4 regions of the Idiomarina sp. OXR-189 genome follow, and region 1 is predicted to be linked to each of the others. Evidence: predicted binding sites of a transcription regulator. Region 1 holds the regulator's gene; each other region holds the start of a gene.
The links. The regulator sigma-54, encoded in region 1, starts transcription at its own class of promoters, with help from an activator protein. The targets are predictions, from matches to a motif close to GTTGGCACGNNNNTNGNNT.
Positions count from the first base shown of each region.

Region 2: glnA (glutamate--ammonia ligase) is a predicted target of sigma-54. The motif match lies at 891-909, and genes of this name have one in related genera.
Region 3: flhA (flagellar biosynthesis protein FlhA) is a predicted target of sigma-54. The motif match lies at 3,502-3,520, and genes of this name have one in related genera.
Region 4: flgA (flagellar basal body P-ring formation chaperone FlgA) is a predicted target of sigma-54. The motif match lies at 3,079-3,097, and genes of this name have one in related genera.

Region 1 is NZ_CP139706.1:430,982-435,660, reverse strand. It holds gene lptA (lipopolysaccharide transport periplasmic protein LptA) at 1-529, shown strand, start outside; gene lptC (LPS export ABC transporter periplasmic protein LptC) at 1-24, shown strand, start outside; gene lptB (LPS export ABC transporter ATP-binding protein) at 531-1,256, shown strand; gene UM402_RS02085 (RNA polymerase factor sigma-54) at 1,278-2,738, shown strand; gene hpf (ribosome hibernation promoting factor) at 2,765-3,052, shown strand; gene ptsN (PTS IIA-like nitrogen regulatory protein PtsN) at 3,056-3,526, shown strand; gene rapZ (RNase adapter RapZ) at 3,517-4,368, shown strand; gene UM402_RS02065 (HPr family phosphocarrier protein) at 4,361-4,636, shown strand; gene mgtE (magnesium transporter) at 4,640-4,679, shown strand, end outside.
Region 2 is NZ_CP139706.1:2,454,119-2,458,797, forward strand. It holds gene glnA (glutamate--ammonia ligase) at 1-843, opposite strand, end outside; gene typA (translational GTPase TypA) at 1,182-3,020, shown strand; gene trhA (PAQR family membrane homeostasis protein TrhA) at 3,098-3,763, opposite strand; gene UM402_RS12080 (DUF3081 domain-containing protein) at 3,760-4,038, opposite strand; gene UM402_RS12085 (TetR family transcriptional regulator) at 4,215-4,679, shown strand, end outside.
Region 3 is NZ_CP139706.1:828,214-832,892, reverse strand. It holds gene flhF (flagellar biosynthesis protein FlhF) at 1-1,294, opposite strand, end outside; gene flhA (flagellar biosynthesis protein FlhA) at 1,312-3,459, opposite strand; gene UM402_RS04065 (prepilin-type N-terminal cleavage/methylation domain-containing protein) at 3,617-4,033, shown strand; gene UM402_RS04060 (prepilin-type N-terminal cleavage/methylation domain-containing protein) at 4,027-4,551, shown strand; gene UM402_RS04055 (hypothetical protein) at 4,570-4,679, shown strand, end outside.
Region 4 is NZ_CP139706.1:797,651-802,329, forward strand. It holds gene UM402_RS03870 (flagellar assembly protein FlgT) at 1-782, opposite strand, end outside; gene UM402_RS03875 (LPP20 family lipoprotein) at 890-1,369, opposite strand; gene UM402_RS03880 (flagellar protein FlgN) at 1,428-1,829, opposite strand; gene flgM (flagellar biosynthesis anti-sigma factor FlgM) at 1,829-2,152, opposite strand; gene flgA (flagellar basal body P-ring formation chaperone FlgA) at 2,243-2,968, opposite strand; gene UM402_RS03895 (chemotaxis protein CheV) at 3,131-4,066, shown strand; gene UM402_RS03900 (CheR family methyltransferase) at 4,087-4,679, shown strand, end outside.

The DNA.
Region 1 (4,679 bases):
ACGGTTTTCCAGCCAAAGTCTTAGCTTCCTGGCGCTATTAGTGCTTCCTTTGGCTGTTATGGCACAAGGAAAAGCTGATTTTAAAAAGCCAATGGAAGTCGAGTCGAGCCACGAGCAGTTCGACATCAAGAATAATAAGCTAGTACTGACTGACAACGTTATCATTCGGCAAGGTACCTTGCTTATTAAAGCTGACCGACTTGAAGCCTCCGCCAGTGAAAGCGGTGAACAAGCAGACACCTTTATTGCAGAAGGCTCTCCGGCAACCTATACACAAACGCTGGAAAACGGAAATGAAATTAGTGCTCAAGCCAATAAGATAACCTACTTCCAGACTGAGCAGCGGCTTGAACTCAGTGGCGATGCAAAAATTTCGCAAGGTACCAGTAGTTCAAGTGGCGATACTATTGTTTATGACTTGGCTGAGCAAACCATCTCGGCAAGCAGTTCTGATACCGATAACGGACGCGTGATTACGATATTTACGCCGAAAACAAAAGACGACAAAAACGATAACGAGAACCCTTAATATGGCAACCTTACGAGTTAAACATCTCGCCAAAAGCTTTAAGCGTCGTCAGGTTGTAAAAGACGTTAGTCTGGAAGTCAGTCAGGGCCAAATTATTGGGCTGTTAGGCCCAAATGGCGCAGGGAAGACAACAACCTTCTATATGATTGTCGGCTTGATCAACAGCGACAAAGGCCAGATTTTACTGGATAAAGACGACTTAACCGCTCTACCTATGCACGAGCGCGCTCGGCGCGGAATTGGCTACTTACCGCAAGAGGCGTCTATTTTCAGAAAATTGACCGTGCGTGATAACTTGATGGCTATTTTAGAAACTCGCAAAGAGCTCTCTGCAAACGAGCGCGAAGAGCAGCTCGACTCGCTGCTGGAGGAGTTTAATATTGGGCATATCGCTAATAGCCTGGGCATGAGTTTATCCGGCGGCGAAAGGCGCCGCGTTGAAATCGCACGCGCACTGGCTGCTGAACCCACGTTCATTCTGTTAGATGAACCTTTCGCAGGCGTTGACCCTATTTCGGTTATCGATATTAAGAAAATTGTTGAACATTTGAAGCAGCGTGGTATTGGTGTACTTATTACCGATCATAATGTCAGAGAAACGCTGTCCGTTTGTGAACACGCGTATATTGTTAGCCACGGAGAACTTATTGCCAGCGGAGATGCAGAAAGTATATTATCGAATCAACAGGTTAAAGACGTTTACCTCGGTGAGCAGTTCACCCTTTAATGTGATACCGGGACGATAACCATGAGACAAAGTCTGCAGCTAAAAATTGGTCAGCAACTGACCATGACGCCTCAGTTACAACAAGCTATACGCTTGCTGCAGCTCTCTTCGCTCGACTTACAGGCAGAGATTCAAGACGCTCTGGACAATAACCCATTGTTAGAAGTCGAGAGTGAGCAGTCCCAGGACAGCGACAGCGCGGATCATGTAAACTCCTTACATAAAGACGACAGCCAACGAGAAACATCCGACGTTATTAAAACTCAGGAAATGCCGGAAGATCTGCCTGTCGACAGTACCTGGGACGATACTTATTCGTCATCTACGCCAGTCAATGGCGCAGCATCGAGCAGTAAGTCGTACGACGGCGACTACGAGGTTTACCAAGGCTCAACCAGCGAATCTCTGCAGGATCATCTCATTTGGCAAATGCAGCTCTCACACTTTTCTGAGGAAGACACCGCCATTGGCGAAGCCATTATTGAGGCTATTGACGACAACGGTTATTTAACCGCAGATATCGACGACATTATAGAGTCTGTGCGCCTACCCGAGGTTGGCGAGGAAGAAGTTTGCATGGTACTCAAGCGCATTCAACATTTCGACCCTGTCGGAGTTGGTGCGCGCACAGTCAGTGAGTGTCTCGCCATTCAGTTAAGACAACTGGATGACCGCACGCCCTTCAAATATGACGCCCTAACCCTTGTTTGCGATCATATGGACTTGTTAGGCAACCGCGACTTTCGCAATATTCAGCGCAAACTAAAGCTAACAGAAGGCGACTTGCGGGAAGTGATGCGCCTGATTCAGCAAATGCACCCGCATCCGGGCGAGCAAATTGCTCAGCAAGAAGTCGAGTACGTTATTCCTGACGTTGCAGTCATGAAAAAGAATGGCCGCTGGGTGGTCGAATTAAACCCCGATAGCGTACCTAAATTAAAGGTCAATGAAGAATACGCGGCACTGAGTAAAGCGGCGAAGTCCTCGGCAGACAGTCAGTATATTAAAAACCATACGCAAGAAGCTCGTTGGTTTATTAAAAGCCTCGAAAGCCGTAATGAAACACTGCTGAAAGTTGCCAACTGCATTGTCCAGCGCCAGCAAGGCTTTTTTGAGTACGGCGAAGAGGCAATGAAGCCTATGGTACTCAACGATGTCGCCGAAGCGGTAGAAATGCATGAAAGTACTATTTCACGGGTAACGACGCAGAAGTTTCTGCACTGCCCAAGAGGTATATTTGAGCTGAAATACTTTTTCTCAAGCCATGTCAGTACAGAAGGTGGAGGTGAGTGTTCAAGTACCGCAATACGTGCTTTAATTAAGAAGTTAGTCGCTGCAGAAAATCGTAGCAAACCATTAAGCGACAGCAAAATCGCTGAACTGATAGCCGAGCAAGGCATCAAAGTAGCGAGGAGGACAATTGCGAAGTACCGGGAATCATTGAATATTCCCTCATCGAGTCAACGCAAGAGTCTTTTATAACTTGTAAACTGCAGAAGGAAGACGTTATGCAAATTAATCTTACTGGTCATCATATCGATATCACTGAGTCTCTGCGTGAGTATGTGGATACAAAATTTGCTAAGTTAGAGCGCCATTTTGACCATATAACCAACGTTCACGTCATCCTTAATGTTGAAAAAACGAATCAAAAAGCAGAAGCTACCGTGCATTTGAACGGCGGTGAAATTTTTGCTGACTCTGTTCACGATGATATGTACGCAGCCATTGATGGTTTAATCGATAAGCTTGACCGTCAGGTTATTAAACACAAAGAAAAAATGAAAAAGCATTAGTCCATGCAAATAAGTGAGTTGTTAAGCCCCGACTGCACCAAGTGTGCAGTCGAGGGTGCAAGTAAAAAGCGGGTATTAGAAACCATTAGCCAAATTGTCGCGCCGAAACTGTCAGGCATTACCCGTCATGACATTTTTGAAAGCCTTATAAATCGCGAGCGCTTGGGAAGTACCGGCATTGGTTTAGGTATTGCGATACCCCATGGACGACTCGCTAAAGCCAGCCATCCGGTTGCCGTATTATTGACGTTGGATGAGCCGATTGAATTTGACGCTATTGATAACCAGCCGGTTGATATTATTTTTGCGCTGTTAGTGCCTGAGTCAGAGCATGAAAACCATTTACAAACACTGGCCGCAGTTGCACGTCGTATGAACGACAAAGATTGCACCAGAGCACTTCGCAACGCTGATACAGACAACGCACTTTATCAACTATTTATTGGGGAAGGTGAAGATAAGCCATGCAACTGATTATTGTCAGTGGTCGCTCGGGATCGGGTAAAACTATCGCCCTTCGAGTACTCGAGGATCTTGGCTTTTACTGTGTCGACAACTTACCCATTAGCCTACTACCAACACTGGTCCATGCGGTCATGGAACAGTATTCTAAAATCGCCATAAGCATTGACGTTCGCAACTTGCCAGAGCATTCAGAAGAGCTGCTCGATTCACTTAATTTTTTACCCAAAGGGGTTGAACCCGAAGTTCTATTTATTGATGCCGACGACAACACCCTGCTTAAGCGATTTGGTGAAACACGCCGATTGCACCCGCTGTCGCAAAAAGAGTTACCTTTGGTTGATGCGTTACAAGCTGAACTGAAGTTGCTAGAGCCTATTATGGAACGCGCCACCTGGCGCCTCGACAGCAGCGACTTGTCATTGCATCAACTGAGCGAAGAGGTGCGAGAGCGTGTATTAGGCAGAGCAGATAAAAAACTGATTATCGTTTTTCAGTCATTTGGGTTTAAGTATGGACTGCCGAAAGACGCCGACTTTGTGTTTGACGCTCGCATATTGCCTAATCCGCACTGGCAACCCGAGCTCAAATTGCTCACGGGGTTAGACCCGGATGTGCAGCATTATTTCCGACAACAGCCGTTAGTGACTAAGTTTATTTATCAGCTCGAAAACTTTTTGGGAACCTGGCTGCCACACTTTCAGCGCAGCAACCGCAGCTACTTAACGATTGCTACAGGCTGTACTGGCGGGCAGCATCGCTCCGTTTATATTTCTCAGCAGTTAGCAGAGCGTTTTGAACAAAAATCGGTGAAAGTTCAAGTCCGTCATCGGGAGTTAAAGCAGCATGACTAAAGCTTGCAAGACACTTGTTATACGCAATAAACTAGGACTTCATGCTCGGGCAGCCACTAAACTTGCGCAGCTCACGCAGTCATTCAAATCTGAAATTACCGTTCAGCAAGGCGAGCAGTGTGTTAACGCAGCAAGTGTTATGTGTTTAATGCTACTTGCCAGTCAACAGGGCAAGTCGGTTGAGGTTTGTGCTGAAGGCGATGACGCAGAAGACGCATTAGTAGCAGTAAGTGAATTGTTCGAAGATCGCTTTGAGGAAAACGAGTAACACATGATAGCCGAGCTGTCCGATAAAGAATATGCCATGCAAA
Region 2 (4,679 bases), 580 kb from region 1:
GTTTTCACCGCCTTTGTTCAGTGACATGTGTACGTGCATACCAGAGCCGTTATCACCGACTAATGGCTTAGGCATAAAGGTTGCTGTCATGCCATAAGAGTGCGCGACGTTATGAACAACGTATTTGTACACCTGAAGCTCGTCGGCTTTAGTCGTTAAGGTGTTGAAACGGGTCGCTACCTCGTTCTGACCGGCTGTCGCCACCTCATGGTGGTGCGCCTCAACCACTAAACCCATGTCTTCCATAACCAAACTCATGGTGCCACGAATGTCGTGAGCTGAGTCAACCGGAGGTACCGGGAAGTAACCGCCTTTAACACCAGGGCGGTGCGCCATATTGCCTTCCGAATATTCACGACCCGAGTTCCACTCTGCTTCATCGGCATCAATTTTGTAGAACGAACCGCTCATATCGGTACGGAAACGAACGTCGTTGAACAGGAAGAACTCTGGCTCAGGACCAAAATAAGCTTCATCAGCAATGCCTGAACTGCGCAAGAACTCTTCCGCACGTTTGGCAATAGAGCGAGGGTCACGGCTGTAACCTTGCAGCGTTTCAGGCTCTAAAATGTCGCAACGAATATTCAGGGTCATTTCATCAGTGAACGGGTCTAATACTGCCGACTCGTTGTCCGGCATCAGCACCATGTCTGATTCATTAATACCTTTCCAGCCCGCAATTGACGAGCCGTCAAACATTTTGCCTTCTTCAAAGAAGTCGTCATCGATTTGCGACACCGGGATAGTGACGTGTTGTTCTTTACCCTTAGTATCGGTAAAGCGTAGGTCGACGAATTTTACGTCGTTTTCTTTAATGGTATCGAAAATCTTATCAGCTGACATGTTGTCCTCCAGTAGACAGCGTCTTTTTAAAAGTAACAGGCACAGTATAGCAAAGCTTATGCCAATTTACTTTCCTTTATAAATCAAAAGGTTGCTTAAAATCATTTATTTCGCACCAACAAATTCGCACCACTATAGCCCATTACGCACCATGACGGTGCAAAAGTTCACAGTAAGTCTCGAAACTATTGTCCGATTATTCAGTAAAAATAGCGAACAAAAAACAATCAGGTCTTTTTTAATAGAGTCTAAGAAGGTAGAATACGCCGCTATTTTTCATAAACCCCCGTCGGAAGGGTTGGGTTTACACTCACTACCGACAAACACAGGCTTTCTTAATGACAACTCAGGCATTTGATATCAATAAGCTTCGCAACATTGCGATTATTGCGCACGTAGACCATGGTAAAACCACACTGGTCGACAAACTACTTCAACAATCTGGCACCTTAGAAAGTCGTGGTGAGCTCGAAGAGCGCATCATGGACTCTAACGATCTGGAAAAAGAACGCGGCATTACCATTTTGGCAAAAAATACAGCCGTTAACTGGCAGGATTACCGCATCAACATTCTGGACACTCCTGGACACGCTGACTTTGGCGGTGAAGTAGAACGTGTATTATCAATGGCTGACTCCGTATTGCTGGTGGTCGACGCTGTTGACGGTCCTATGCCGCAAACTCGTTTCGTTACACAGAAAGCGTTCGAGCACGGTTTAAACCCAATTCTTGTCATCAACAAAATCGACCGTCCCGGCGCTCGCCCTGACTGGGTCATGGACCAAGTATTCGACTTGTTCGATAACTTAGGCGCTACTGATGAGCAATTAGACTTCCCAGTGGTTTACGCATCAGCTCTAAACGGTTGGGCGACTCGTGAAGAAGAAACGGTTGGCGACAACATGACACCGTTGTTCGAAACTATCGTTAACGAAGTTAGCCACCCAGACGCAGACCCTGACGCTGACTTACAGATGCAAATTTCGCAGCTGGATTACTCTAGCTACCTTGGCGTTATCGGTATTGGTCGTGTGACTCGCGGTAGCGTGAAAGTCAACCAACCGGTGACCATTGTCGGTGCTGACGGCAAAGAGCGTAGCGGTAAAATTGGTAAAGTATTTAACTACCTCGGCCTTGACCGCATTGACGCTGAATCAGCGCATGCAGGCGACATTTGTGCGATAACCGGTTTGGGCGAACTGAAAATTTCAGATACCGTTTGTGCTGTTGGCGCAGCTGAAGCAATGAAACCGCTAAGCGTTGACGAACCAACGGTTACCATGACGTTCCAGGTCAACACCTCTCCGTTCGCGGGTAAAGAAGGTAAATTCGTTACTTCACGTCAAATTCTTGAGCGTTTACAGCAAGAGCTGGTTCACAACGTAGCGCTTCGCGTTGAAGAAACGGATAACCCGGATAAATTCCGCGTATCAGGCCGTGGTGAATTGCACTTAGGTGTATTAATCGAGAACATGCGTCGCGAAGGTTTCGAGCTGGCTGTATCTCGCCCGGAAGTTATCATCAAAGAAGAAGACGGTAAGAAAATGGAACCGTATGAGTCTTTGACGGTTGATATCGAAGAGCAGCACCAGGGTTCGGTCATGGAAAAACTTGGCCTACGTAAAGCCGAGATGACAAACATGACACCTGACGGTAAAGGCCGTGTTCGTGTCGACTTCGAAGTACCAAGCCGTGGCTTAATTGGCTTCCAGACTGAGTTCATGACACTGACATCTGGTACTGGTTTGATGTATCACACGTTTGATCATTACGGTCCGCACAAAGGCGGCACTATTGGCCAACGCGTGAACGGCGTACTCATTTCGAACGCACAGGGTAAAGCATTGACTTACGCACTGTTTAACCTGCAAGAGCGCGGTAAATTATTCGCAGCGCACGGCGACGAAGTTTATGAAGGCCAGGTTATTGGTATTCATAACCGTTCGAACGACTTAACTGTTAACTGCCTTAAAGGTAAGCAGCTGACCAACGTTCGTGCTTCAGGTACTGACGACGCTCAAACACTGAGCCCGCCAATTAAGTACACACTGGAGCAAGCGCTTGAGTTTATCAACGACGACGAACTGGTTGAGGTTACGCCTGAATCTATCCGTATTCGTAAGCGTGCTTTAACAGAAAACGAGCGTAAACGCCTTGGCCGCGAGTCAAAAGGCTAAATAGAGTTTAGCAAATAAAGAAAGAGCCCCGCTTTGAATGCGGGGCTTTTTGTATCTAACGCTTTGTTTACCTAAGCCTAACTGGCTGCCATCATTTCTGGTTGCGGCAAAACAAAATAGAAAATAGAAAAGAAGTGAAAAATACTGCCCGCTAAGACAAACAAATGCCAAATAGCATGATGGTAGGGCAGTGACTTCCTGACATAAAAAATAACGCCGAAAGTATAAGCCAGCCCTCCTGCTACCAACAGCATTAAGCCACCAAAATCGACATTATCTATCATGGGTTTTATTGCAATAAGCGCCATCCACCCTAAACCTAAATATAAGCTTAGTGACAGCCATTTAATGGGTTTGGTCATAGCCAGTTCAAGCACAACCCCGACTATTGCTATGCCCCAGACTATGCCCAATAACGTCCAACCCCAGGCGCCACGTAAGTTTATCAGTGCAAAGGGTGTATAGGTACCGGCAATAAGAATATAAATAGCCGCATGATCAAGCTGCTGAAAAAGTGCTTTTATCCTTGGCCAGGGAAACGCGTGATAAAGCGTCGAAGCCGTGTAAAGCAAAATAAGACTAGCCCCGTAAATGCTGGCTGCTACCACGTGCCAAGCATCACCATACGCGACGGACCAAAGTATCATGACAACCAAAGCCGCAATGCTTAATACTGCACCGATGCCATGCGTCAATGCATGAGCGACTTCCTCCATTGCTGTATAAGCTTTGTGTTCAGTCATCGTTCGTACCCGGGGGTCTCATAACCGTCAGCAATGTTTTTTACTGCACGAATAAACTTATCGACTTGCGACTCGTTTTCATAGTTCATGTGATACGAGCTATGGAATTGAAGTGTCAGCGTTACACCGTAACCTTCCAAAAAGACCGTATAGCCGTCGTGGTCGGTATAAGCTTCAATGCCATCTAAATAATGACGTCCCTGGCGAGCTTCACCGTGGGTTTGGATTTTCTCATAAGCATCAAGCATTAGTTTTGTGTCTAGCTCATTTTTCATGCCGCACCTCTTCTTATTGAAATGTATACCTTCATTATTGGGGTCTAAAACCATTTCGACAACCAATTTGGAACAAATGTTTGAATTTAGTTGCCTAATCTTTTTACATACACATGTGCATGATTAACCAGAATCCGTTATAATAATGAACGAATGTTAAGTAATTGGAGTTCACAATGGTTAGACGCACAAAAGAAGACGCCATGGAGACTCGCTCTAAATTACTGGACGCTGCAGAAGCCTTGTTCAGTGAAAAGGGCGTAACCCAAACGTCGATGATGCAAGTGGCCGAAAAAGCTGGAGTCACTCGTGGTGCGATATACCATCATTTTGAAAATAAAATGGATCTCATTGAGTCGTTAATGGGGCGCGTTAAGTTGCCTATCGACGAAATGCGCGAGCAAATTTCAGAAACCAGTGAGTTTGAGATTCTTGAAGAAATAAAAGCCCGCTCTAAAGAGTTTTTGGCAAGGGTTCAAAACGAGCCACAGGTACAATCGCTTGCCAGTATACTGCTGCACAAGTGCGAATATATCGACGAGGTTAACCCTATAAAACTTCGCCACGTCAGCGGCCGGAATGAGTGTATTAATGATGTTGAAGGTCTTTTCCAAAAAGCCATAGACGCTGGCGAAATCGCT
Region 3 (4,679 bases), 400 kb from region 1:
TGTCCATTAATCGCTCGGCTTCAGACACCAGATAATTTGCGTCGGCAACTTTAATGTCTTCAGGCACTTGCTGACCATTGGTCACATAACCAACAGGCAGGCCGTTTTCAATTGCCACACTGATACTTTCTCCTAAACTTAAGCATTCGTCCAGTTTGGTAAAAATACAACCCGACAAAGGTAGTGTTTTAAACTGCTTAACTGCGTCATCTAACACTTGATTTTGTGAGGTTGCCGACAATACCAGGTAAGGTCGAATTCTCAGGCGTGTATTCTGGATAAGCTGCCCCAGTTGCTCGCTTAAGCGTTTATCGCGCTGACCCATACCCGCTGTATCAATTAAAATCAGGCTCTTATCGCGCAGCGACAACAAAGAGTCGGCTAATTCTTTCGCATCTTTTGCTACTTTCACTGGACAGCCAATAATACGTCCGTAGGTCTGTAATTGTTCACTGGCACCAATTCTGAAGGTGTCAGTAGTAATCAATGCGACTTTATCCGCGCCATGACGTTGCGCATAACGCGCCGCCAACTTAGCAATAGTGGTGGTTTTACCCACGCCGGTAGGACCGACAAGAGCAACAGCCCCGCCGCGTGTCAAAATATCGTCGTTGGTGGTATTCAACTGACCTTCCAACAAATGCATGGTTTGCTCCCAGGCATCTTCGTCTGAGCTGCTTTCAGGAATAAAGCAGGCAATTTGGTCAGCAATACGTTCGCTAAGACCCATTGTCATGAGTCGCTGCATTAACATGGCACGCACCGGCTCTTCGCGCTCCATTTCCTGCTTCATGAGGCCGCTTAACTGATGCTCTAACAACTGACGAATACCGTTAACCTGTGAGCGCAGCTCTGCTATCGCTTCCGAGTCGTTACTGTCAGGTGTATTCATTTGCTCAGGGAAAATATCTGCTTGTGGTTGCTCCGGTTGAGCTGACGCAGATTGGTGCGCCATTTGCTGATAACCGCCATGGTCTTCTTGAGTCGCTGCTTGCGGTTCAGGTTGCTGAGGCGCAGACGCAGACGTCGCATTTTGGCGCTGCAACAGTTCCGCCAGAGATTGAGCCGGAGCTTCCGACTCTTGCTGTGCTTGCCGCGGCTGTGGCGCATGTGAATTTGCAGGCATTTCCGGAGCCGCTTCCGGCGCACGCGCGTCAGGGTCAACAGCCGCCACTAGCTCGATACCACCGTTAACCTTTTTGTTTGAAAGAATGATTGCATCAGCACCTAAGGTTTCTTTAACCTGCTGTAAGCCCCGACGCATATCTTCTGCAAAAAAGCGTTTAATTTTCACAAGCGACTCCCGTTGTCTTAGGTAGCGGTTTGTTCACCACTGTTTTGTTGTCCACCAATTGAGCTGACAATGCGAATTTGTTTGTCATCCGGAATTTCCTGATACGACAACACACGCATACCGTCGGTAGCGTGGCGCGCAAATCGCGCCATAGTTGAGCGTAGTAGCCCGGATGTCAGCAACACTGACGGTTCCCCGTTCATTTCCTGCTGCTGATGCGTTTCGCGTAACGACTGTTGCAAGCGTTCGGCTAAACCTGGTTCAATACCGGCGCCTTGCTGATTTCCGTCGTTACCAGCCATCTGTAGTGACTGATGCAACATCTGTTCCAACTCTGGCGCCAAAGTTATGACAGGCAGTTCTGCTTCACCTTCTGAAATGTCCTGAACAATTAAGCGACGCAGAGAAATTCGAACGGCGGCCGTTAATACATCAGGATCCTGACTGCGGCCGGCATACTCAACCAGCGTTTGCACAATGGTGCGCATATCGCGTATAGCAATGCCTTCATCCAGTAAGTTCTGTAACACTTTGACAAAGTTACCCAGGGACAATAAGTCAGGAATAAGTCCTTCTACCAACTTGGGATGCGTACGCCCAAGGCGATCAAGCAGCTCTTGAGCTTCTTCATGACCCAGCAATTGCGACGCATGGTTAGTAACAATTTGACTTAAGTGAGTGGCCACTACCGTCGCAGCATCCACTACGGTGTAACCCAGAGTTTGTGCGTGCTCTTTTTGCTCTGGACGGATCCATACTGCGTCCAGACCGAAAGCAGGGTCAGTGGTTTTTTCGCCTTCAAGTTCTCCGAAGACCTGACCCGGATTAATAGCAAGCTCCCAATCGTGGCGAATTTCCGCTTCACCCATGGTCACACCCATTAATGTAATACGGTAGCTGTTAGGCCCTAAGTCGAGGTTATCCCGAATATGCACCGCGGGTACCAGGAAGCCGAATTCCTGCGACTGCTTCTTACGCACCCCTTTAATACGGGAAAGGAGCTCGCCGCCCTGCTGTTTGTCAACCAATGGAATAAGGCGATACCCCACTTCCAGGCCAATGGTGTCAACATGTCGAACATCGTCCCAGGACAGTTCTTTTTGCTGTGCCTGCTGAACTTGCTGCTCTTGTTCTTTTTCAACCAGCTCGCCTTGCTCGGTCTTGTTCTTTTTAAGTTTGAAATACGCAGCGCCCGCAAGAATTGCCGACATGCTGAGGAACGCTAAATGAGGCATACCCGGAATCACACCCATAGCGAACAATACCGAGCTGGAAATAACCAATACTTTCGGGTTGTCGAGCAACTGCAGAACAACCGCGTCACCCATGTCTTTACTGTCATTCTCGCGGGTAATAATAATTGCGGTTGCAACAGACAGTAACAGTGCTGGAATTTGGGCGACCAAGCCGTCACCAATGGTCAGAAGCGTGTACACTTCTACCGCTTCACCGAAGGTCAAGCCGTACTGGATCATACCAATGAGCAAGCCACCAACAATGTTGATAAGAAGAATAAGAATACCGGCGATGGCGTCGCCTTTAACAAACTTACTGGCACCATCCATTGAGCCGTAGAAGTCAGCTTCCCGAGTGACGTCACTGCGTCGCTGTTTGGCTTCTTCCTGGTTAATAAGGCCGGCGTTCAAGTCCGCGTCAATGGCCATTTGTTTACCTGGCATGGCGTCCAACGTAAAGCGAGCGGTTACTTCGGATATACGCCCCGCACCTTTAGTAATAACCACGAAGTTAATAATAACGAGAATGGCGAAGACCACTAAACCAACGGTGTAGTTACCGCCGATGACAACACTACCAAAGGCTTCAATGACGCTACCTGCTGCGCCCGGCCCATTGTGGCCCTCGAGTAAAACGATACGTGTCGATGCCACGTTTAAGCTAAGCCGCAGTACTGTGGCGATAAGCAGAACTGTCGGAAAGGCAGCGAAATCCAGTGGTCGTTGGGTATAAACCGCAACCAGCATAACCACTAGCGATAGTGTAATAGAGAACGAAAACAGAATATCCAGCACCATCGCCGGAATAGGCAGCACCACCATCGCCAAAATGGCCATAATGGCTAAAGGTGTACCAAAGCCTTTAATTAAATGGGCATTGTTTTGCGTGAAATTTCTTAAACTTACTAACTTTTCGGCACCGCTCGCCATACGTCTTCCTGTTGCGTCAAAAAGTTGAACCTGCGGTGTTTTATTCAAGAATCGAGCCAGCTTTTTAAATAGTTGCTGACAATACGGTGCGAGCTAGCTTACAGACATTTTTTGGCTTGCGGCTAAACTATCTGCACTTCGAATAACAGGGGGCTCTGTGCGCGGTTACTCCTTAATTGAATTGCTGATTGCATTGGCTATAACGGCTGGGTTAGGTGCCTTGTCGATGCCTTTGTTCAAACAGCAGACTGAAAGTTTATTACTGCAACAGGCGAGCTCTCGGTGGCTGTCGTATTTACACCAAGTCAAAGCAAAAGCACAACGAGCGGAAGACAATATAATGGCAGATCTCGCGCCTCTCGAAGGTCGTTCAAATGTGTTTGAGCTGGCAACGGAGTCGACTTATAGCTCAACAAGCCCGTTAGTATTCTACGGTGTTTCTGGCGGTGCTGCGCCCGGGCATATTCGCATTATGAACAATAGCAATACCGTGAAAGTCATTATTAGCAGCAAGGGTCGAGTTCGCTCCTGTGTCAGTCATGGGCCAGCTTTGCCTGGTTTGTCCTCATGCTAGACAGAAAGCACGCTCAAAAAAGTAATGGATACAGCTTAATTGAAGTGCTTGTTGCTGCGTCACTGGGAGCCATTATTGTCATGACTGCACAACAGCTATTGCAATGGCAGAAAGGCGCTCAACATAGCTCCGTTTCAAAGGCACGGTTTACGTTGAACGGGCAAGCGGTTGCAGAGGAGTTTTTTAGCAGTTTAAACAGTGCGGTGGTTGAAGGCCTGCAAAACCCAGAGCGTGGTTGCTATGTCTTTCCGACACAAAACGGAGGCTCTGTCGGTTTTAGGGTTAGAGGTTATCAGTTACAGAATAACCCGATGACGCTGGACTGCGCGGGTTATGGTTGGCAGTCGTTAACCGATAGAGCGCAATTTTACGTTCAGGAATTACAGGTTGAAGCTGATGCCTCCTTAAATTCAGAAAACAGCTCGAAGCTGTTTATTACATTGTTGATTTCGCGAGAGACAACCCAAGGCGTTCAGGAACAACAATTTAAGCGGACAATTACCGTTTTCCCTCAGTAACAGAAATGGATGTTCATTATGAAAGCGAAAGGATTCGCGTTGATACTGACGTTAGTCACACTCATAAGCCTTAGCTCCGCGAGCTTGGCTGCTCTGTTGTTTTACGCGCAAATGCTGGAGGCTCAGCA
Region 4 (4,679 bases), 370 kb from region 1:
GAGCGATCAAATGTCCAGGGCTGAGTGTCTTCGACTCGAGCGCGAGTTACAAGTTGCCCTGTGCTGGCATCCATTAAATATAGGGTCAATGCATAGTGGCGATCGGGCGTTGAAGACCATAGCCAGCCGGAGTCGGTATTCATCATAGCTAAGTCGTCAAACAAGCCAAACACGACGAACTGACTGTCGTTAGCCAGTCCTAAACTACGTGCCATACGCCCCAGTTCTTCCAGATTCAGGCCACTTAATGCGTCGTTTAGGCCCGCGTGACGTTGTAAGGTGTGGGCAATATGAATTTGACTGCCGACGCCACCTAGTGTGCGCGAAAAGCGCTCAGCAGACACTTCGCCGATATCCCAAATTTGGCCCCAGGTACCATGGGCGCGGTCGCGCAGCTCAAACGGCACAATAGTGACGGAGTTTTTATAGCTACTGCGGGCGCATTCGCCCTCGCGGTTCCAAATGTCTGCGCGTAGTAAAACCACGACACGATCGTCCCGAACTTCCTCTCGCACGATAGAAACTTGATCGACATCGCCACGACTGGTCCACTGGGTTTCTGTGTTACTCAGGACGCCATCAACCACCTGCTGAATGCTGCTGATACTGCCACCAGAAGAGAGGAGAGCTTGTTGAAGGGCGTTTTCAATGGCTTGCTGGCGCGCCTTTTCGACATCACCATTCACAATACGCGCCGTACCTTGAGCTTCAATCCAGCGAGCGTCGCTTGGAAACGCAAGAAAAATAAGTGACGCGAGTAAAAGCAAGGTCTTCCAGTTCATGTGTTGTATCCCAGTCTTATCCAAAGTGTCGATTTATTGTCGGTCTTTGAGGCTTTCTCTGAAATAAAATGCAAGAACCCTGCCAAATTTTAACTTAAAAGCTTTGCTTAATAATAAACAACACGTTTTACTTTTTGCTGGCGGTTGGTGCTTTGATACAAGCGGTGTACTTTCTCAAAGTCTAAACGCAATTCCGTCGCGTAATACTCGCCAACGGTGTAGGTTTTCACGACTTCGGCCCCGCGAATAACACCGTCAACCGATGCCTGAAAGCTATCGTTATTCAACGCCCAGTCTTCCACCGAGCTGCTGCCGGCAATTCGTTGCCCATACACTTGTTCCGCAAGTTCGCGATACGCAGCCAGCTTAGAGGCGCGCATCGCGTTTAGGTCTTTCACTTGAGCCGAATCACCTGATTGCTTTTCAATAGGCGCATAGCCAACCGCGTTTAATACCGGAAAGGTGTCAGGCGTTTGAGTTTCCCATTCGACGTGCTTTTGATCGTACACCAAGTTGTTATAAGCCGCACAGCCACTTAAAACCATTGATGAAAGGACAATACCCAGTGTCAAAATTTGCTTTGTCATAACGACCCCTACGGACTAAAACGTACTAATCGTTATAACGGCTGAAACGCAGAATTCTTTAACGAATTTTGCCTTTACTGTTGTAGGTAAGAGAGTCTTTGCGGGCTGACTGTAAAATACTTTGCTTGAGTTGGTCAATGCTGTTCAGCGTCGACTGAACTACGCGTTCATTGACTTGGTTTTGGTGTTGAACATTGGCGAGGGTTTGCTTAATGGACTCAACCGCAGCGGCTAACTGCGCGTCTTCTTTCAAAGTGTCTTTGTCGGGGTGCTCTGACAACAAAGTGTCGAGGCGTGTCACTTCGGCCAGAGCTTTTTCTTTTTCTGAAGTAATAGCAGGAACGTCGGCATGCTCGCGTTCGACAATGGCATTTAGCTCGCGCTGTTGCAGCAAAGCCAGCCTATCTAGCGACTCCGCCATGTCATCAAGCAATTGGTTTACCGACGCTACTTCCGTCATTACTCGTCGTTACCGCCTGCAAACAGGTCTGACTCAAACTGAGCCAGCTTGGACGCTAACTGCTCAACATTAATTTTGTATGAGCCGTTTTCAATTTCTGCTTTAATTCTGTCCACTTTAGCTTGGTCGATACCACTGCTGTTCATGGCCTTTTCCTGCAATCCACCCAGTTGTTGGGCTTCGCTGGTCAAGGAAACCGCGTCACCGCCTTTTTGAGAAACCGATGCAGAATTACCCGCCTGGCCGTTTTGAACCTGGCGATTGCTTGATTTGTTATCGATACTGGTGTTTTTCAATCCAGCATTATTGATGTTAATAGCCATTGTGTTGCCTCGCTAGATAGTAAGTCTCGGTTACTTATCGACCATATCCGAAAAAACTTAACTAAAAAATTCACTTTTTTGTAAAGTATTTTAAAGGTTGACGGTAACCTCGTTAAGCCCTGTCACAACAGCCTCTATCGATTTGCCTGAGCGGGCATTTTTTACAACAACTGACTCGCCTTTTAAACCGTCAGCTAACGCTTTTCCGTCAGCGGTAATTCTCAACGCCTTGTTTTGAGCTACTATTGTAACCGTTTGGTCCTCACAAACAAGGCAGGTGTCAGTCGCTCGAATGGCCTGTCCCGCACCAATGCGCTTTTTGACGCGAGCGCCAACCAATAGTTCCTTCTCGGTGTAAACATTAGAGCGTATTTGGTTTAAGTCCACTTCGGCAAACGTTAAATCGCTTTCGCTAATCATTTGACCCGGAGTCATGGGGCCGGACGCCGTCACGACATTTTTGTAACGGTAAATTCTGACCGGTACATAAGTACGCCACCCATTTGCCGTCGCACATTTAATTTCAACGGTTGTGTAGCCGTCTAAGCGCGCGTTGCTCGCCAAGCCAACATCTGGTGCTGCTGAGCAGCGTTTAGGCGTCATTCTTGGGTCGAGATTATTGGCAACAACATCAATGCGACCATTTTCAGGCGCTCTGACTCTTGAGCGCACAAAGTCATGCGCCAGAGTCTGTAATGCCTTATAATCCAGGCGTACGTCATTACCTTGCGCTTGTGCGTGATTTGGGCTCAGACCAATAAATAAGGTCGTTATTGCAAAAATCGAACTGATCAGCAGCGATTTACGTACTATCATAAAAATATCCTGACGTTATCTACTAAGGTTATCTGGCTGCCTGCCGAAAAAAACGGTATAACGTCAAAAGTTCGGCGGCGTCACCAATAAATATTTGCTGGTAGTGGTTTAAGCAAATACCGTGCCGAAGTAAGGTAGCCTGCCATATTACAGGAGTGAAGCATGGCCAGTATTCTCGATTCAGTGAATCAGCGCACACAAATGGTCGGACAAAACCGGCTGGAATTATTGTTGTTCAGATTAACGGGTAAACAACGTTTCGGTATTAACGTGTTTAAGGTAAGAGAAGTTCTACCTTGTCCAAAGTTAACGGCAATGCCGCAGCGCAACCCGTTAGTCAGAGGTGTTGCACATATTCGTGGCCAGGCTATTTCCATTATCGATTTGAGTATGGCAACCGGTGGGCCGGCTATCACCGACATTGAAAACCGCTTCGTCATTATTTCTGAATACAACAGAACCGTTCAGGGCTTCCTGGTGGGTGGTGTTGATCGCATTATGAATATTAATTGGGAAGACGTAATGCCACCGCCGAAAGGGGCCGGGCGCGACGCTTACCTGACAGCGGTCACCGAAATCGAAAATGAATTGGTTGAAATAATTGACGTTGAACGTATTTTGGCTGACATAGTGCCGGTTAACTCGGACGTTAGTGAAGAAGTGGCCAATGCAGAAGTCAATGTGGCCAAAGAAGACCTCACTATTCTTATTACCGATGACTCTTCAGTAGCACGCAACCAAATTAAGCGCGCGCTTCAGTCGCTGGGTATTAACCTGGAAGTGAAGAAAAACGGTAAAGAAGCGCTTGAGTATTTAAAAGAGAAAGCAAAAGAGCTGGGCGGCAATGTACATACCCACGTACCTGTTATGGTGTCCGACGTAGAGATGCCGGTGATGGATGGCTATACATTAACCGCTGAGGTAAAAGCTGCCCCCGATTTACGCGATATTCATGTTATTTTGCATACATCATTGAGTGGCGTCTTTAATCAGGCTATGGTGAAGAAAGTCGGCGCCGATGATTTTATTGCAAAATTTCATCCCGATGAGCTGGCGACAGCCGTTCAAAAATGGCTTAATACCGAAGTAACCATTTAAAGAGTAGCAGTTAATATAACGTGTCGAATCGCGAATTAAGTTTATCGGAATACCAAGAGTTTCGTCAGTTCCTGGAGCACCAGTGCGGTATTGTACTGGGCGAGAGTAAACTGTACTTGGTTAAAAGCCGGCTCAGCCCGTTAATGGGGCGCTTTAATATTGACTCGTTGTCAGAGTTGGTAAAGCGCTCTATGAAAATTAGTGAACGCGCACTGAGGGCGGCGGTTATTGACGCCATGACCACTAATGAAACCTTATGGTTTCGCGACACTTACCCATTTCAAATTCTGCACGATCGTATTTTTGCTGAATACAAAAACCACACCGGGCCTTTAAAAATATGGTCAGCGGCTTGTTCGTCTGGGCAAGAGCCGTACTCTATTGCCATTACTTATGACGAATTTAAGGCCAAAAATCCGGGTGCTCTAAAAGGTGGCATTAAAGTGACCGCCACGGATATTTCCAATAAGGTATTAGAGCAGTGTGGTATTGGTGAATACGACAGTTTGGCACTAGCGCGTGGCTTATCCGCAGAGCGTCGTCAAAAGTATTTCACTGACGGCAGTAAGCCAGGTTCGATGAAGGTCAGAGATAACTTAAAAACACATATCCA